2 regions of the Streptomyces sp. NRRL S-378 genome follow, and region 2 is predicted to be linked to the other one. Evidence: riboswitches for the same ligand, from Rfam matches in the RefSeq annotation. Region 2 holds a riboswitch; the other holds the start of a gene.
The links. Region 2 has a riboswitch for guanidine ahead of IH80_RS0130490 (Ohr family peroxiredoxin). Riboswitches for the same ligand answer to the same signal wherever they lie in the genome.
Positions count from the first base shown of each region.

Region 1: another riboswitch for guanidine. It lies ahead of IH80_RS0122565 (DMT family transporter); the one in region 2 lies ahead of IH80_RS0130490 (Ohr family peroxiredoxin).

Region 1 covers NZ_JOBX01000032.1:89,297-97,051, reverse strand. Annotated here, with positions in the region: gene IH80_RS0122590 (DUF1707 SHOCT-like domain-containing protein) at 1-83, opposite strand, end outside; gene IH80_RS0122585 (ABC transporter ATP-binding protein) at 269-1,243, opposite strand; gene IH80_RS0122580 (ABC transporter permease) at 1,247-2,149, opposite strand; gene IH80_RS0122575 (ABC transporter permease) at 2,142-2,945, opposite strand; gene IH80_RS0122570 (transglycosylase domain-containing protein) at 3,134-5,572, shown strand; gene IH80_RS0122565 (DMT family transporter) at 5,581-5,901, opposite strand; guanidine-III (ykkC-III) riboswitch at 5,933-6,002, opposite strand; gene IH80_RS0122560 (GroES family chaperonin) at 6,056-6,397, opposite strand; gene IH80_RS0122555 (DUF3618 domain-containing protein) at 6,441-6,761, opposite strand; gene bcp (thioredoxin-dependent thiol peroxidase) at 6,872-7,339, shown strand.
Region 2 covers NZ_JOBX01000058.1:12,867-20,621, reverse strand. Annotated here, with positions in the region: gene IH80_RS0130515 (GMC family oxidoreductase) at 1-1,269, opposite strand, end outside; gene IH80_RS0130510 (aldehyde dehydrogenase family protein) at 1,286-2,770, opposite strand; gene IH80_RS0130505 (hypothetical protein) at 3,056-3,823, opposite strand; gene IH80_RS0130500 (WhiB family transcriptional regulator) at 3,850-4,125, opposite strand; gene IH80_RS0130495 (hypothetical protein) at 4,222-4,683, opposite strand; gene IH80_RS0130490 (Ohr family peroxiredoxin) at 4,670-5,125, opposite strand; guanidine-III (ykkC-III) riboswitch at 5,204-5,265, opposite strand; gene IH80_RS0130485 (AraC family transcriptional regulator) at 5,273-6,274, opposite strand; gene IH80_RS0130480 (type 1 glutamine amidotransferase domain-containing protein) at 6,492-7,268, shown strand; gene IH80_RS0130475 (hypothetical protein) at 7,373-7,755, shown strand, end outside.

The DNA.
Region 1 (7,755 bases), on a different contig from region 2:
CGCAGACGCTCCACCACCCGGTCCCGGTCGGCATCCGACGCCCTCAACTCCGGCAACGGCTTCTCCGGCCGCTCGTCACTCATGCGCACCAGACTATGCACGCACGCGCGGGAGTTGTATGGTCCGGCCCCTGAGACCGTCCCCCACCGAACCCTGAGACCACCCCCGAGCCGCGCCCGAACCCTGCGACCACCCCCCGAGCCGCGCCCGAGCCGCGCCCGAGCCGCCCCCGAGCCGCGCCCGAGCCGCCGCCGCGCGCGGCCCCCGCTCAGTCCCGCCCCGCGTACATCCGTGCGATCACGTCCTCGATGTCCGGCTCCCGCACCGAAAGGTCCACCAGCGGGTACTCCGCCGCCACCGCCGACACCAGCGGCGCGGCCGACTGCCCCGCCGGGAACGCCAGCCACTGCCTGGGCCCCTCCACCTTCACCACCCTCGCCCCCGGCACGCTGATCGGCGCCACCTCCCGCTCCAGGTCCACCACCAGCGTCCGCTCGCTCTCCCCCGCCGACCCCGCCGCGTGCAGCCCGCCCAGCGCCCCGTCGTACATCAGCCGCCCGTGGTCGATGACCATCACCCGCTCGCAGAGCTGCTCGATGTCCTGGAGGTCGTGGGTGGTCAGCAGCACCGTCGTGCCGCGCTCCTCGTTCAACTGCCGCAGGAAGCCCCGTACCTTCGCCTTGCTCACCACGTCGAGCCCGATCGTCGGCTCGTCCAGGTACAGCACGTCGGGATCGTGCAGCAGCGCCGCCGCGATGTCGCCGCGCATCCGCTGCCCGAGCGACAGCTGGCGCACCGGCACGTCGAGCAGTTCGGCCAGGTCCAGGCGGTCCACGCACCGCTCAAGATTCTCCTCGAACCGCGCCCTCGGTACCCGGTACATCCGCCGCATCAGCCCGTACGAGTCCTTCAGCGGCAGGTCCCACCACAGCGTGGTGCGCTGGCCGAACACCACGCCGATCCGGTGCGCGAGCCGCACCCGCTCCCGCGCCGGGTCGATGCCCGCGACCCGCAGCCGGCCGCCGCTCGGGTTCAGGATGCCGGTCAGCATCTTGATCGTGGTCGACTTGCCGGCCCCGTTGGGCCCGATGTAGCCGACCATCTCGCCCCGCGCGACCGTGAAGCTGATCCCGTCCACTGCCCTGACCTGGCGTTTCTCCCGGCGCATCAGGCCCACTCGGCGCCGTACGTCAAAGACCTTCTCGACCCCGTCCAGCGAGATCAGCGCATCAACGTCCACCACGGCTCAGCTCCCCGTACTCCGGTACGAACGGACTCCCGCGCGCCAGGCCAGCGACGCGGGCACGAACACCACGAGGGCCACCAGCGGGCTCAGGAACGCGACCCACCCCGGCAGTCCCAGCGGATCGGGCCGCCCCAGCACGTACAGCGCGGGCAGCCAGTTGACGAAGGCCAGCGGGACGATGAAGGTCACCCCGCGCAGCAGCTCCGTCGCGAAGACCGTCGGCGGGTACTGCAGCATCGTGCAGCCGCCGTAGGTGAAGGAGTTCTGGACCTCCGCCGCGTCCCCGGCGACGAACTGGAAGGCGGCCCCGGCCACCATCACCGCCGCGAAGATCGCCGCACCGGACAGCAGCATCACGGGCACCAGCAAGGCCTTCCCGGCCGTCCAGTCCACCTCCAGCGACCAGAGCGCCCAGCCCAGCACCCCCAGCCCCTGCACGACCCGGCCCAGTCGGCGCAGCGCGAAGCGATCGGCCGCGACCTGCACCAGCAGCGGGACCGGACGCACCAGCATGGTGTCGAGCGAGCCGTCGCGGATCCGGGCGCCGATCCGGTCGGTGTTCCCCAGCAGCAGGTCCGCCAGTCCCAGGGACGCCGAACAGGAGCCGTACAGCAGGGCGATTTCGGGCAGCGTGAAGCCGCCGAGGACGTCCACGTGCGAGAACATGATGGAGATCGCGACGAAGTCCAGCAGCGTGATCGCCGCGTTCCCCACCGTCGACAGGACGAAGGAGGTCCGGTACGTCATCGTCGACCGGATCCACATGGCCACGATCAGGCCGTAGCCGCGCAGCCCCTCCCGGACCCGGCCGCGAGCCCGCGGCACCTCCGGACCGGTGAGCTCCCGCTCCCGCAGCGTCTCGGCCGGCCCGGCCGTCCCTGCCCTCCCGGTCGCCTCAGCCACCCTGGACCACCACCTTCCGCGTCGCCGCCGACTGCAACAGCCGCCCGGCGCCCAGCAGTACGAGGACCCAGCCGGCCTGGAAGCCCAGCGCGCCGACCGCGTCCCCGGCTCCCGAGTGCACGCCCAGCAGCACGTCCATCGGCACCTGGAGCATGGCCGCCCAGGGCAGTACGCGCACGAACTCGCCGAAGGCGCCGGGGAAGACGGTCAGGGGCAGCAGCATCCCCGAGAAGAAGATCGAGACGACGGTCGCCATCAGGTTGATCCCGGACCCGTCCATCAGCCAGAAGGCCAGCAGCCCCAGCAGGTAGCGCACGGCGAAGCTGACCACCAGACCGAGCACGACGGAGACCAGGAACAGCAGCCACCGCCACGGGTCCGAGGGCAGCGCCAGCTGGAAGGCCAGCGCCCCCGCCACGAGCGGGACCAGCCCGCGCCCCAGCAGTTGGAAGGCGGACCTGCCCAGGTCGGCCGCGAGCCACCACATCTGCAGGTCCGCGGGCCGGTAGAGGTCGACGGCGATGTCGCCGGTGCGGACCCGCTCCTGGATCTCCTCCTGGAACCCGCCGCCGATGAACGCCCCGGCCGCCAGCAGCGACTGGCTCACCCAGACGAAGGTCAGGGCCTGGGCCCGGTCGTAGCCGCCGAGCCCCGGGCGCTGGTCCCACAAGGCGGCGTACGTGAACGCGACGATGAACCCGAACACGGTATTGGTGAACACGCCCGCCGCGGTCGCCGCGCCGTAGGTGGCGTATCGCCGGAACCCGCCGGCCGCGACCGCCGCGTAGAGGCGCACTCTCTGGCGCACCGTATCCCCTCCGTTTTCCACGTCGTTCCTACGTCGGCCAAAGCGCGCGAGCTTAGTGCGGAGGGGCGAGCCACGCGACCGATTTACCCCTGTCCGGGGCGGTGGTCACCGGCCATCGGGTAGACACCATGAGGTACAGAAGTGGATATTTCGAACAGCGTCGAGGAGTCCTGGAGATGAGCGACCAGTCACCACCCGCGGGCTGGACCCCTCGCGACCCGGACACCCCGCCCGACGATCCCGCCGGTGCCGGTGGACCCTCCGGTGCCGGCGGACCGGGAGGACCCGGCGGGCCCGGCGGGAACGCCCGCCGCAGGCGGACCGCCCGACGGCGCCTCCTCCCCACCTGGCGCATGGTCCTCGGCGCCGTTCTGCTCCTGGCCCTCCTGATCGGCGGCGGCCTGGTGGCCGGCTACCTGCTGGTCGACATCCCGCCGGCCAACGCCGCCGCGACCGCGCAGTCCAACGTCTACCTCTACTCCGACGGCTCCCAGATCGCCCGCGACGGCGAGGTCAACCGCGTCAACGTGCCCCTCTCGCAGATCCCGCTGACCGTCCAGGAGGCCGTACTGGCCGCGGAGGACCGGGACTTCTACTCCGAACGGGCGGTGGACCCCAAGGCGATGGTCCGCGCCGCCTGGAACACGGCCACCGGCAAGGGCACCCAGTCCGGCTCGACGATCACCCAGCAGTACGTCAAGAACTACTACTTGGGCCAGGAACAGACGATCAAACGCAAGGCCAAGGAGTTCTTCATCGCGATCAAACTCGGCCGCGAGAAGTCCAAGGCGTACATCCTCGAGGGCTACCTGAACACCAGCTACTTCGGCCGCAGCGCCTACGGCATCCAGGCCGCGTCCCAGGCGTACTACGGCAAGGACGTCGGCAACCTCACCACCGCCGAGGGCGCCTACCTCGCCACCCTGCTCAACTCCCCCAGCGCGTTCGACGTCGTCTCCCACCCGCAGAGCCGCACCCGCGCCCTCGCCCGCTGGAACTACGTCCTCGACGGCATGCTCAAGAAGGGCTGGCTGCCCGCCGCCGAACGCGCGACCACCCGCTTCCCCGAGCCCGGCAAGGTCCGGGCCGCCGCCGGCCTCTCCGGCCAGCGCGGCTACCTCGTCGAAGCGATCAAGGAGTTCATCCTCGACCGCGAGATCCTCGACGACAAGACCCTCGCCGAGGGCGGCTACCACATCACGACCACCATCGACCGCCGCCGCCAGGCCGACTTCGTCGCAGCCGTCGAGGACCAGATGCTCGGCAAGCTCGACCCCGACGCACGCAAGGCGGACCGGGTGGTCCGGGCCGGCGGAGTCTCCATCGACCCGGCCACCGGCAAGGTCGTCGCCATGTACGGCGGGGTCGACTACACCAGGCAGTACGTGAACAACGCGACCCGGCACGACTACCAGGTCGCCTCCACCTTCAAGCCGTTCGTCTTCGCGGCCGCCGTCGAGAACGGCTCCCGCACCCAGGACGGCCGTCGGATCACCCCCCACACCGTCTACAACGGCGACAACGAACGACCCGTCGTCGGCGGCCGGATCCGCTTCGCCCCGGAGAACGAGGGACAGATCTCCTACGGGAACATCACCGTCACCACCGCCACCGACCTCTCCGTGAACGCCGTCTACGCGCAGATGGCCGTCGACGTCGGCACCGCCAGGGTCAAGAAGACCGCCATCGACCTCGGCATCCCCGAGGACACCCCGAACTTCGTGGTCGGCCCGGCCATGGCGCTCGGCACCCTCCAGGCCAGCGTCCTCGACATGACCCAGGCCTACGCGACCCTCGCCGACCACGGCCGCCGCACCCCGTACACCTTCCTGGAGGAGATCGCGAAGGGCGGCGACAAGATCGCCCTGCCCGAGCGCCACTCCGTCCAGGCCATCAGCCGCGAGGCCGCCGACACCACCACGTCCATGCTGGTCAGCGTCGTGGACAACGGCACCGGTACGGCGGCCCTCACCGCCGGCCACCCGGCCGCGGGCAAGACCGGCACCGGTGAACTGGACCGCTCGGCGTGGTTCGCGGCCTACACCCCGAACCTCGTCACGGTGGTCGCCATGATGGGCCAGGACCCCGACACCGGCACCCTGGAGTCGCTGTACGGGGCGCTCGGCGAGTCCCGCATCGGCGGTGGCGGCTACCCGGCCCGGATCTGGGCCGCGTACACGAAGACCGCGCTGGAGGGAACCGACCCCGTGGACTTCGAACTCGACCTCCAGCCGGGCGCCGCGCAGCACCCGCCGCCGCCCTCCACGCAGTCGGACCCGCCGCAGGAGACGCCGGGCGACGGCACCCCGTCCCCTCCCCGGCGGCCGACCCCGCCGTCCGGCGGCCAGGACTCCGGCGGACAGGACTCCGGCGGCCGCACGCAGGACGGCCGGGACAACGGGGGCCAGAACGGCGGGGGCGGCGACGACGGCGGCCGCACGCAGGGCGGCCGGGACCCCGGAGGCCGGACCCAGGGCGGCCAGGACGACGGCGGCACCAGCCAGGGCGACGAGGGCGGCACCACCACGGGCACCCAGGGCGGGGCCGGTTCGGGCGGCTGGGACGGCGGCGGGGTCTTCGGGGGCCCGCGCCCGCCGTCCGCGTTCCTGGAGTAGCCGCAGACTCAGTGACCGGAGGTCGCCTTCAGCCCCACCACGGCGACCAGCAGCAGGCAGATGAAGAAGATCCGGGCGGCGGTGACGGGCTCACCCAGCACCGCCATACCGAGCACGGCCGCACCGGCGGCACCGATGCCCACCCACACCCCGTACGCGGTGCCGATGGGCAGGGTCTTCGCGGCGTAGGACAGCAGCACCATGCTCGCCACGATCCCGGCCCCCGTGAACACACTGGGCCACAGCCGGGTGAAGCCCTCGGTGAACTTCATGCCGATCGACCAGCCGACTTCGAGCAGACCGGCGACGAGAAGAAGAACCCAGGCCATGACGGCACCTCCGAGACATCGAGCGATACGGGGTGCGTCGTCTTTGCGTACCCGGTACGGCGCGTCTCGTCGGGTTCTCACCCACCGTAGCAAAGGACAGCGAAAAGGGCCGGTGACCCGGGCCACCAGCCCTTGCGCGCAGCCATCGGTCCGGTCAGAGGTACAGCCCGGTGGAGTCGTCCGACCCCTCCAGCCGCTCCGCGGCCACGGCGTGCAGGTCCCGCTCGCGCATCAGCACGTACGTCGCACCGCGCACCTCGACCTCGGCACGGTCCTCGGGGTCGTACAGCACCCGGTCCCCGGGCTCGACGGTCCGGACGTTCTGTCCGACCGCGACGACCTCGGCCCAGGCCAGCCGCTTGCCCACGGCGGCCGTCGCCGGGATGAGGATGCCGCCGCCGGAGCGCCGCTCGCCCTCGGGCAGGTCGGACTTCACGAGCACGCGGTCGTGCAGCATGCGGATGGGCAGCTTGTCGTGGGTGGTGTTCTCGCTCACGCCACGAACCTACCTGCCCGCGCCCGTCCCGTACCGCGCAGGGTCATCCGCGCTTGTGGCGCGCCGAGACGAGGAGCAGCCCGACCAGACCGGCCGCGACCAGCGCCACGGGCACGATGCGCTCCAGACGCGGGCTGCCGTCCGGGTGGCGCAGGCCGTCCCGCACGTCCGTCACGACGCGGTTCACCGTGGCGAACGCCCGCCCCGCGGTCTGGTCGACGGTCGAGGCGACCCGGGCCCGCGCGTCCCCGATGATCGTCTGCGGGTGCATGCGCACGCCGATCTCGTCGAGCGTCTCGGCGAGCTGCTCGCGGCGGCGGACGATGTCCGCCTCGATCTGTGCGGGGGTCCTGGCTTCCGACACCGCGCTGCCTCCGTCGTCGTGGTCGTGATCGTGTGGGGGCGTAGTCCGCCGTGAACAGTCTGTCAGCTTAGTCTCGTGACGTACCGATCCCCTCCCGAGGAGACTGTCAGATGAGCGAGCGACTGCAGCCGGGCGACACCGCCCCCGCCTTCACCCTGCCCGACGCGGACGGCAACGAGGTCTCGCTCGCCGACCACAAGGGCCGCAAGGTCATCGTCTATTTCTACCCCGCCGCCCTGACGCCGGGCTGCACGAAGCAGGCGTGCGACTTCACGGACAACCTGGACGCCCTGGCCACGGCCGGCTACGACGTCATCGGCGTCTCCCCCGACAAGCCGGAGAAGCTCGCGAAGTTCCGGGAGAAGGAACACCTGAAGGTCACCCTGGTCGGCGACCCGGAGAAGGAGACGCTGGCGGCGTACGGGGCGTTCGGCGAGAAGAAGCTCTACGGCAAGACGGTCACGGGCGTCATCCGCTCGACGGTGGTCGTGGACGAGGAGGGCAAGGTCGAGCACGCCTTCTACAACGTGAAGGCGACGGGCCACGTAGCCAAGATCATCAAGGACCTGGGCATCTGACCCCTGCCCCCGTCCTCCCGGAGCGGGCCGCCCCTGACCAGGGGCGGCCCGCTCCGGTTATCGGACGAACCAACACACATCCATAAGGGATCCCCACGCGGACATCGCACCTGCTGTCGCGGAGTCGGAGAGCAGGGCAGCGTCATGCGCGCCCTCGGCCTCCATCCGTTCGACGGAGCCGCGCGCGCCAGAGCACGGCGAAGCATCGAGGAGTACGGCCTGTCGACCGACCACTTCACCGGTCAGGGCCACACCGTCGGCAGCCGCTCTCCTGCACGCCGGTCCGCCGGAGAGATCCTCAGGCGGCTCGAGACCGGTTCCTCACGTACCAAGACGGCGACACTCCGCCGGGCCCTGGATGACGTCGGAGTTCCTCACGTCTGCGCGGAGTGCGGCATCGGGGACATCTGACGGGG
Region 2 (7,755 bases):
CAGCCAGCCGGCGAGCGGCTCGGTCGCGGCGATCCTGCGGGCCAGCTTGATGCCGTCCACCAGGGTGCGGCCGTCGTAGTCGTCCTCGTCCGTGAAGTAGCGGAAGTCCAGGGCGGGTTTGACCTCGGGGTCCGCGCTGGTGAGGTAGAGGCGGCCGCGGCTGCGCGGCTTGGGGATGTTGGGGGTCATCGACACTCCGTGCGCGGGGCGTTCGTAGCCGATGCGCTCGGGGTTGTCGGTGAAGGGGACCTGGTAGAAGTGGAACATCAGGTCGGGTCCGGCGGATTCGGGGTCTCGGCGGACGAAGAGCCCCGCGTCGCTGTCCATGGCGGAGTTCTCCGGGATCGGGCCGTCGGTCTCCCAGACGATCACCGACTCGGGGTGGTCGAGGAGGTTCTCCCCCACCCCGGGCAGGTCGTGGACCGGCGGGATGCCGAGGGCCTCCAGGTCGGCGCGCGGGCCGATGCCGGAGTGCAGCAGCAGTCGCGGGGTGTCCACGGCGCCGGCGCACACCAGTACCTCGCGGCGTGCGGTGACCAGGGACTCCGTGCCGTCGGCAGCGCGCACGCGGACCCCGCGCGCCCGGCTGCCGTCGAGTTCGATGCGGTGGGCCCAGGTCTCCAGGAGGATGCGGAGGTTGGGGCGTTCGTCCATGACGGGGTGGAGGTAGGCCACCGACGCGGAGGAGCGCTTGTTGTCCTCGGGGTGGTAGGCGAGGTCGAAGAAGCCGACGCCCTCGTGGAAGGGCTTCCGGTTGAAGCCCTCGATCCGCGGGACGCCCAGGGCGCTCTGCGCGGAGTCGACGAAGTCGCGCGCGATGGCGTTGCGGTCCTTCTCGGCCACCGGGACGATGTTGTTGAGGAGCTTGTCGAAGTACGGGTCCATGGCGGCCGCGTGCCAGCCCTCGGCTCCCGCCTCCTCCCATTCGTCCCAGTCGGACGGGAGCGGCTTGAAGGAGATCAGGGTGTTGTGCGAGGAGCAGCCGCCGAGGACCCGGGCGCGGCTGTGGCGGATGTGCGAATTGCCGCGGGGCTGCTCGGTGGTGGGGTAGTCGTAGTCGAGTTCGCCGCCGAGCAGGCCCATCCAGCGGCGCAGGGTGAGCACGTCGGGACGGTCGACGTCGCTGGGGCCGCCCTCGATGACGGCGACGGTGACGCCGGGGTCCTCGGTCAGGCGGGAGGCGATCACCGAGCCGGCGGTGCCGCCGCCGACGACGACGTAGTCGTACTCGTGCTCCGTGGGGGTGGGGGAGGGTGTGGGGGTGGTCATGCTGTGTGCTCCTCCTTCAGCCCGCGAACCAGCGCACGGGGCGCGGGGCGAGGTTCTGGTACACGTGCTTGGTCTCGCGGTACTCGGCCAGGCCCGAGGGGCCCAGTTCGCGTCCGGTGCCGGACTTGCCGAAGCCGCCCCACTCCGCTTGCGGCAGGTAGGGGTGGAAGTCGTTGATCCAGACGGTGCCGTGGCGCAGCCGGCCCGCGACGCGGCGGCCGCGGCCGGGGTCGGATGTCCAGACGGCGCCGGCGAGGCCGTACTCGGTGTCGTTGGCGAGGTCGATGGCCTCGGCCTCGGTGCGGAAGGTCTCGACGGTCAGGACGGGCCCGAAGACCTCTTCCCGTACGACGCGCATCCCGCGGTGGCAGCGGTCGAGCACGGTCGGGCGGTAGAAGAAGCCGGGACCGTCGGGGCGTACGCCGCCGGAGCGGAGCACGGCTCCCTCCGCGAGGGCGGAGGCCACGTACTCCTCGGTGCGTTCGCGCTGGGCGGCGGATACCAGCGGACCGCACTCGACGCCGGGGTCGGTGCCGCGGCCGAGGCGGATCCGGTCGGCACGGCTGGCGAGTTCGGCGACGAAGCGCTCGGCGAGGCTCTCCTCGACGATGAGCCGCGAGCCCGCGGAGCAGACCTGGCCGCTGTGCATGAAGGCGGCGTTGAGGGCCTGGTCGACGGCGGTGTCGAAGCCTTCCTCGGTGGCGCAGGCGTCGGCGAAGACGACGTTGGGGTTCTTGCCGCCGAGTTCGAGGGCGACCTTCTTGACGGACTCGGCGGCAGCGCGCATCACCTTCGTGCCGCTGGTGAGACCGCCGGTGAAGGAGACGAGGTCGACGCCGGGGTGGGCGGCGAGGTGCGCGCCGACGGGGTCCCCGGGGCCGGTGACCAGGTTCGCGACGCCGGCCGGCAGTCCGGCCTCGACCAGCAGGCCGATGAGGGCAGCGGTGGACAGCGGGGTGATCTCGCTGGGCTTGAGCACGAAGGTGTTGCCCGCGGCGAGGGCGGGGGCGATCTTCCAGGAGGCCTGGAGGAGTGGGTAGTTCCAGGGGGTGATGAGCGCGCAGACCCCGACGGGTTCGTGGACGACGACGCTGTGGACGTCCGCGGTGCCCGCGTCGATGACGCGGCCCGCGCTCTCGCCGGAGACGAGGTCGGCGAAATAGAGGAAGGCGTCGGCGACGCAGTCCACGTCCACCCGGCCCTCTTCCAGGGTCTTGCCCGCGTCGCGGCTCTCCAGCAGGGCGAGGCGTTCGCGGTCGCGGTGGAGCAGGACGGCGGTGCGGCGCAGGACGGCCGCCCGTTCCAGGACGGGCGTCCGGGGCCATTCCCCGCCGTCGAAGGCGGAGCGGGCGGCGCTGACGGCAGCGTCGGTGTCCGCGGTGCCGCCTTCGGCGACGACGGCGAGGACCGTGCCGTCCGCCGGGTCGAGGACCTCTCGGGTGGCTCCTGAGACCGCGGAACGCCATGTTCCCGCGATGTGGATGGTCGTCTGCTCGGACACGACGCGCTGTACCTCCGCTTCCGGCCACCACGGCTTCCCCGCGGTGGTGCTGCTCGGGCGCGCCTGCCCCGGTCCTCGGAGGACATGTCCCAACCGTCACTTGAAGTGACGGGAGTCACTCCCCGTGGCCCCGCGGCGGGATGGACCGCGGGCACAGCCCGGCCATGGTGGGTCGCCGGGCTCCGCAACGGCAAGGGCCGCAGGGGCAGCTGGCAAGGCAGTCCGCGAGCCCTACGGCGCTGCCGCGAGGGCTTCCGCGCCATCCGGACACCTGCCGGCAGGCCGTCAGACGGCGCCGGCCCGCAGGGCAGAGAGCACCCTGCCCAGCACGTCGCCCCCGGCTCGGGGCGTGCCGTCGGTGAAGGCCGCGCGGGCACGGTCGAGGTCGTCGTGCCGGAAGGGCCGCGGCTCCTGCGGGGTGAGCCGGATGACCAGCGGACGTGCGCCCGCCCGCTCGTACGCGGCGAGCTTGTGGTGCCCGTCGAGGAGATATCCCACGGTGCTGCCGGCGGTGGGGAACAGCGCGACCAGGGCCGGCAGGGCGCCCTCATCACCCCCGGCGCGGATACGGTCGCCGTAGGCCCGTACCGCGCGGTGGTCGCGCGGCGGCCACGCGTCCGTGGTCACCAGAGCCAGGTCCTCCTCGGCGTACCAGCTCTCGACCCGGCGGGCACGCGGGTGGACCACCCGCAGAGGATGCGGGGCGAGACCGGCGCTCACCACGTACCGCCCGGGGGCCAGGAGGGACAGCAGCGGCCGCAGGCACTCCGGATCCGGCGGCTCGGCCCGGCCGGTGCGCGGGTCGGGCACCAGGCCGGGGGCGCCGAGCCACTCGGTGAGGTACTTGACCTCGGAGATCCCGGGGCTCCCGGCCCCCGCGCGGGCGGCCAGCCAACCCACGCTGCCGTAGCCGTCGTTGGCCTCCAGGACCGCAGCATCCCCCGCGAGGAGCAGCAGGCTGCCGCCCTCGTCGCCGACGACCTCGATGACCCCGTGCCCGTCGGGCACGTCGACGCACACGGAGGGGCGGGGCGGAGGCGGTCGTCCGGTCATCTGGCGATCGTACGGCCGGACGAGTCTCAGGTGTTCGCCAGCAGGAGGTGGCGCTCGTCCGGGGTGAGGCCACCTCGCACGCCGTGCGGGATCCGGTCGGCGAGGGCGTGGCGGCGGCACGGGAGCCGGACCGGGCAGCGGCGGCAGACCGCCTTGGCGGCCTCTTCACGCTCCCGGACGGCCTCGGCCCGCTCGTTCGCGGCCGGCTCGAAGACGTCCCGCGCCCCGGAGCGGCACGGCCCGTCGAGCGGTGCGTCGGGCCGGGGGTCGAGGAGTACGTCCGTACGGGAGTCGTCGGTCACGCCCGGGTTCCTTCCGGCAGGGGCGGTCCGTCGTGACCGCCTGTTGCGGCGCGTATCACCGGAACCCGCGCATTCATGCGCCGTCGGTTTCCCGGGTCACAGACGCCAGTACGTACCCGCCCGGGAATCGACGTGCACCACGTGCCGGCCGACGCGCACCACGTGGTGGTGCGGGCCGGACCAGGAACCGGTGGTGCCGTCCGTCCCGGGCAGCGGGGTCCAGATCTCCAGGAAGGTGCTGCCGTCCGGGTTCGTACCCCGCTCCACGAGGTCCGCGCCGTCCCACCGGAAGGCGCCGGTGTCGTCGCCGGGCTCGCCCGTGAGGTGGTGGAAGCGCACGTGGGAGCCGTCGAAGGAGGTCGTACCGGCGAAACCGCGGCTGTCGGCGTAGTACGACCCGGCCTGCAGCCACACCACTTCGCCGTCCGGGAGGTCCTCGATCAGCGGCCCGCCGTTGCGGCTGATGCCGCGCCGCAGCCAGGCACCGTGCTCGGGTACCGGGACGCCCCGGTCGTCGCCCCGGCCGCCCGCCGTCGGCTCCGGCTCAGGCGCGGTCATCGGTGGCGGCGGTGTCGTCCACGGCCAGGAGCGTCAGCGGCACGTTGCCGCGGACCGCCTGGGAGTACGGGCAGACCGCGTCCGCCCTGTGCAGCAGGGGCTGCAGGTCCGCAGCCCGCCACCCCGGCAGGCTGACGGTGAGGGTCACCGCGAGGCCGTATCCGGCGGGCGTGTCCGTCGTACCGAGCTCCACCTCGCACGCCACGCGCGCTGCCGAGGCATCCGCCCCGAACTCGGCGGCGACCTCCGCGAACGCGGAGGTGAAGCATGCCGCGAAACCGGCCGCGAAGAGCTGCTCGGGGTTGGTGGTGCCGGGTACCTTCTTGCGCGGCGGCGCGAGGCGGACGTCCAGGCGTCCGTCGTCCGTGCGGACGGATCCGGTACGGCCCCCGGCGGCGTGCGCGGTCGTCCGGTACAGGCTGCGGGTGAGTGGCACGGTCATGGCGTACGGCCCATCTTGCTCGACGAGGACGCTGCCAGGGTGCGGACAGCGGTCGGTGCCGCTCGTGCAGCAGCACCTCGCGCGTCGTCGTGCGTAACCGGGTACGGCGCATCTCGTCCGGGGCCTGGGATCCGGCCGCCGCACAATCTAGCACCGCGGAGTGTCGGCCCGGAACCGGCTGCGGTACGCCCCCGGAGGCAGGCCCTCCCACCGGGTGAAGGCCCGGACCAGGGTGGTCGCACCGCTCAGCCCGACGAGCGGGGCGATCCGGTCCAGGGGCAGGTCGGTGGTCTCCAGCAGCCGTCTGGCCCGGGCGTGGCGGGCGGCGTCGAGGAGGGCGCGCCACGACGTGCCCTCGGTGTGCAGGGCCCTGCGCAGGCTGCGGACGCTGAGGTTGAGCTGCTGGGCCGGGCCCTCGGGGCTCGCGTCCTCCAGCGCGGCCCGGTCGAGCCACCGCCGGACGCCCCCGGCCACGGTCCCGGTCGCGGACAGCCGGTCCAGGAGACGGTCGGCGTAGGCCCGGTGCAGGGCGTTGAGGGCCGGGTCGTGGAGGGGGCGGCGCCGGTCGAGGTCCTCGTCGGCGACCGTGATCGCGTTCTCCGCGGCGTCGAAGGCGACGGCGCAGCCGAACACCCGCGCGTACGGCTCGGCGGCCCCGGCGCGGGGGTGCGCGAACGACACGGCCAGGGGGGTCCAGTCGTCGCCCGCGATCCAGCGGGCCGCCCGCACCATGCTGCTGACGACCGCTTCCACCTGCTGGGGGTGCATGGCGGGCGGTCCGACGGTCGGCCGGTAGCCGATCCGGCCGACGCCGCCCTGGCGGGCCAGGGTCACGGTGCCCGCCTGGCTCACCAACGGGTGGTAGCGCTGGGCGGCCTCCGCGGCCTCCCCGAGACTGGCGCAGGTGAGGACGAGGTGACCGAGGATGTGGAGGCCGTCGGGCCGGATGCGGTCGCCGACCAGGAGGCCGGTGTGGGGGCCCGCGTCCCTGGCGGCGAGCACCCCGTCCCACAGGGCGCGCATCTCGCCGTACTCCAGCCGGTCCGTGGGCAGGGCCCAGGGGCCGGACCCGCCGCCGCCCCCAGCCGTCGCGCTCAGGACGGCGTGGGCGTAGGACGCGGTGACGGAGGGCGGCTCGGCGGTGGACACGGCCGTCAGTCAATGCGGGCGCACCACCCCCGTCAAGAGCGTCCGCAGCCCGGCCTGCGCAGGGAGACACGGGGAGGGAGGGAGGGGGACGGACGGGGAAGGACGGGGACGGACGGGGACGGACCGGTCCGGGGAGTCAACGCCCTGGCCGTGGGGGTCAATGACGGCGCGGCGGGCCGCTCATAGCGTCGTCCTTCGGACATCAGAGGAGTACGCCGTGATTCTCTTCCTGCTCCCCGCAGGCGACTACGACCCCACCGAGGCGGCTGTGCCCTGGGCCGCGTTGCGGGACGCCGGCTTCGAGGTGCGCTTCGCGACCCCCGACGGAAAGGTCGCGCTCGCCGATCCGCGGCTCACGGACCTGGGATTCTCGTGGCTGTCGCCCTGGCTGATGACCCGCCGGGCCGAGCTGGCCGCGTACCGGCGCCTCACCGATGACCCGTCGTTCCTCGCCCCCTGCTCGTACGCGGACGTCGATCCGGCCGCCGTCACGGGCCTCTTCGTCCCCGGCGGTCACGCGCCGGGCATGCGGACGCTCCTCGAGGACGCCACCGCCCAGCGGTTGTTCGCCGGGGTCTTCGCCCAAGGGCTGCCGGTGGGAGCCGTCTGCCACGGGGTGCTGCTCGCCGCCCGGGCCAAGGATCCCGCGACGGGGCGCTCGGTCCTCCACGGCAGGCGGACGACGGCCCTGACGTCCTTGCTGGAGTTGACGGGGTGGAACCTCACCCGCCTGTGGCTGGGGCGCTACTACCGCACGTACCGGACCACCGTGCAGCAGGAGGTCACGGCGGCACTCGCCGATCCGCGCCACTTCCTCGCCGGTCCGCCGCTGCCCCTGCGCGACACCGCCGCCCGGCCCGGGCGCGGCTTCACCGTCACGGACGGCAACTACGTCTCGGCGCGGTGGCCGGGTGACTGCCACCGTCTCGCGGCGGACTACCTCGCGCTGGTCCGCGCGCACGCGGCGGCGGGAACGGCGGACCGCGCCGGTTGAGTCCCGCCCCGGCCCGTGACACCCCGGCCCGCATCGGGCCGGCCGTCCCGGGCCACCGAAAACCATCTCCGCAGTGTCGTGCACGCTTCGAGAAAGGGATGGGGATGACTCGACGAAGAGCAGCGGGACGAGGCCGGTACCTGCTGATCGGCCTGGTCCTCGCGCTGGTGGCACTGGCGCTCGGCCCCGCGACGGCGGCCGGCGCGTCGGCCGGCTCGCGGTGGTGGGAGCCCGTGGCGCGCCCGGCGCCGGACTCGCAGGTCAACGTCACCGGGGAGCCGTTCACCGGGACCGACGCCCAGGGCCGCGTCCGCGGATATGTCGACGCGCACGTCCACCTGATGTCCGACGAGGGGTTCGGCGGACGGCTGGTCTGCGGCAAGGTCTTCTCCGCGGCCGGTGCGGCGGACGCCCTCAGGGACTGCCCCGAGCACTACCCGAACGGCGTCCTCGCCCTCTTCGACATGATCACCAAGGGGGGTGACGG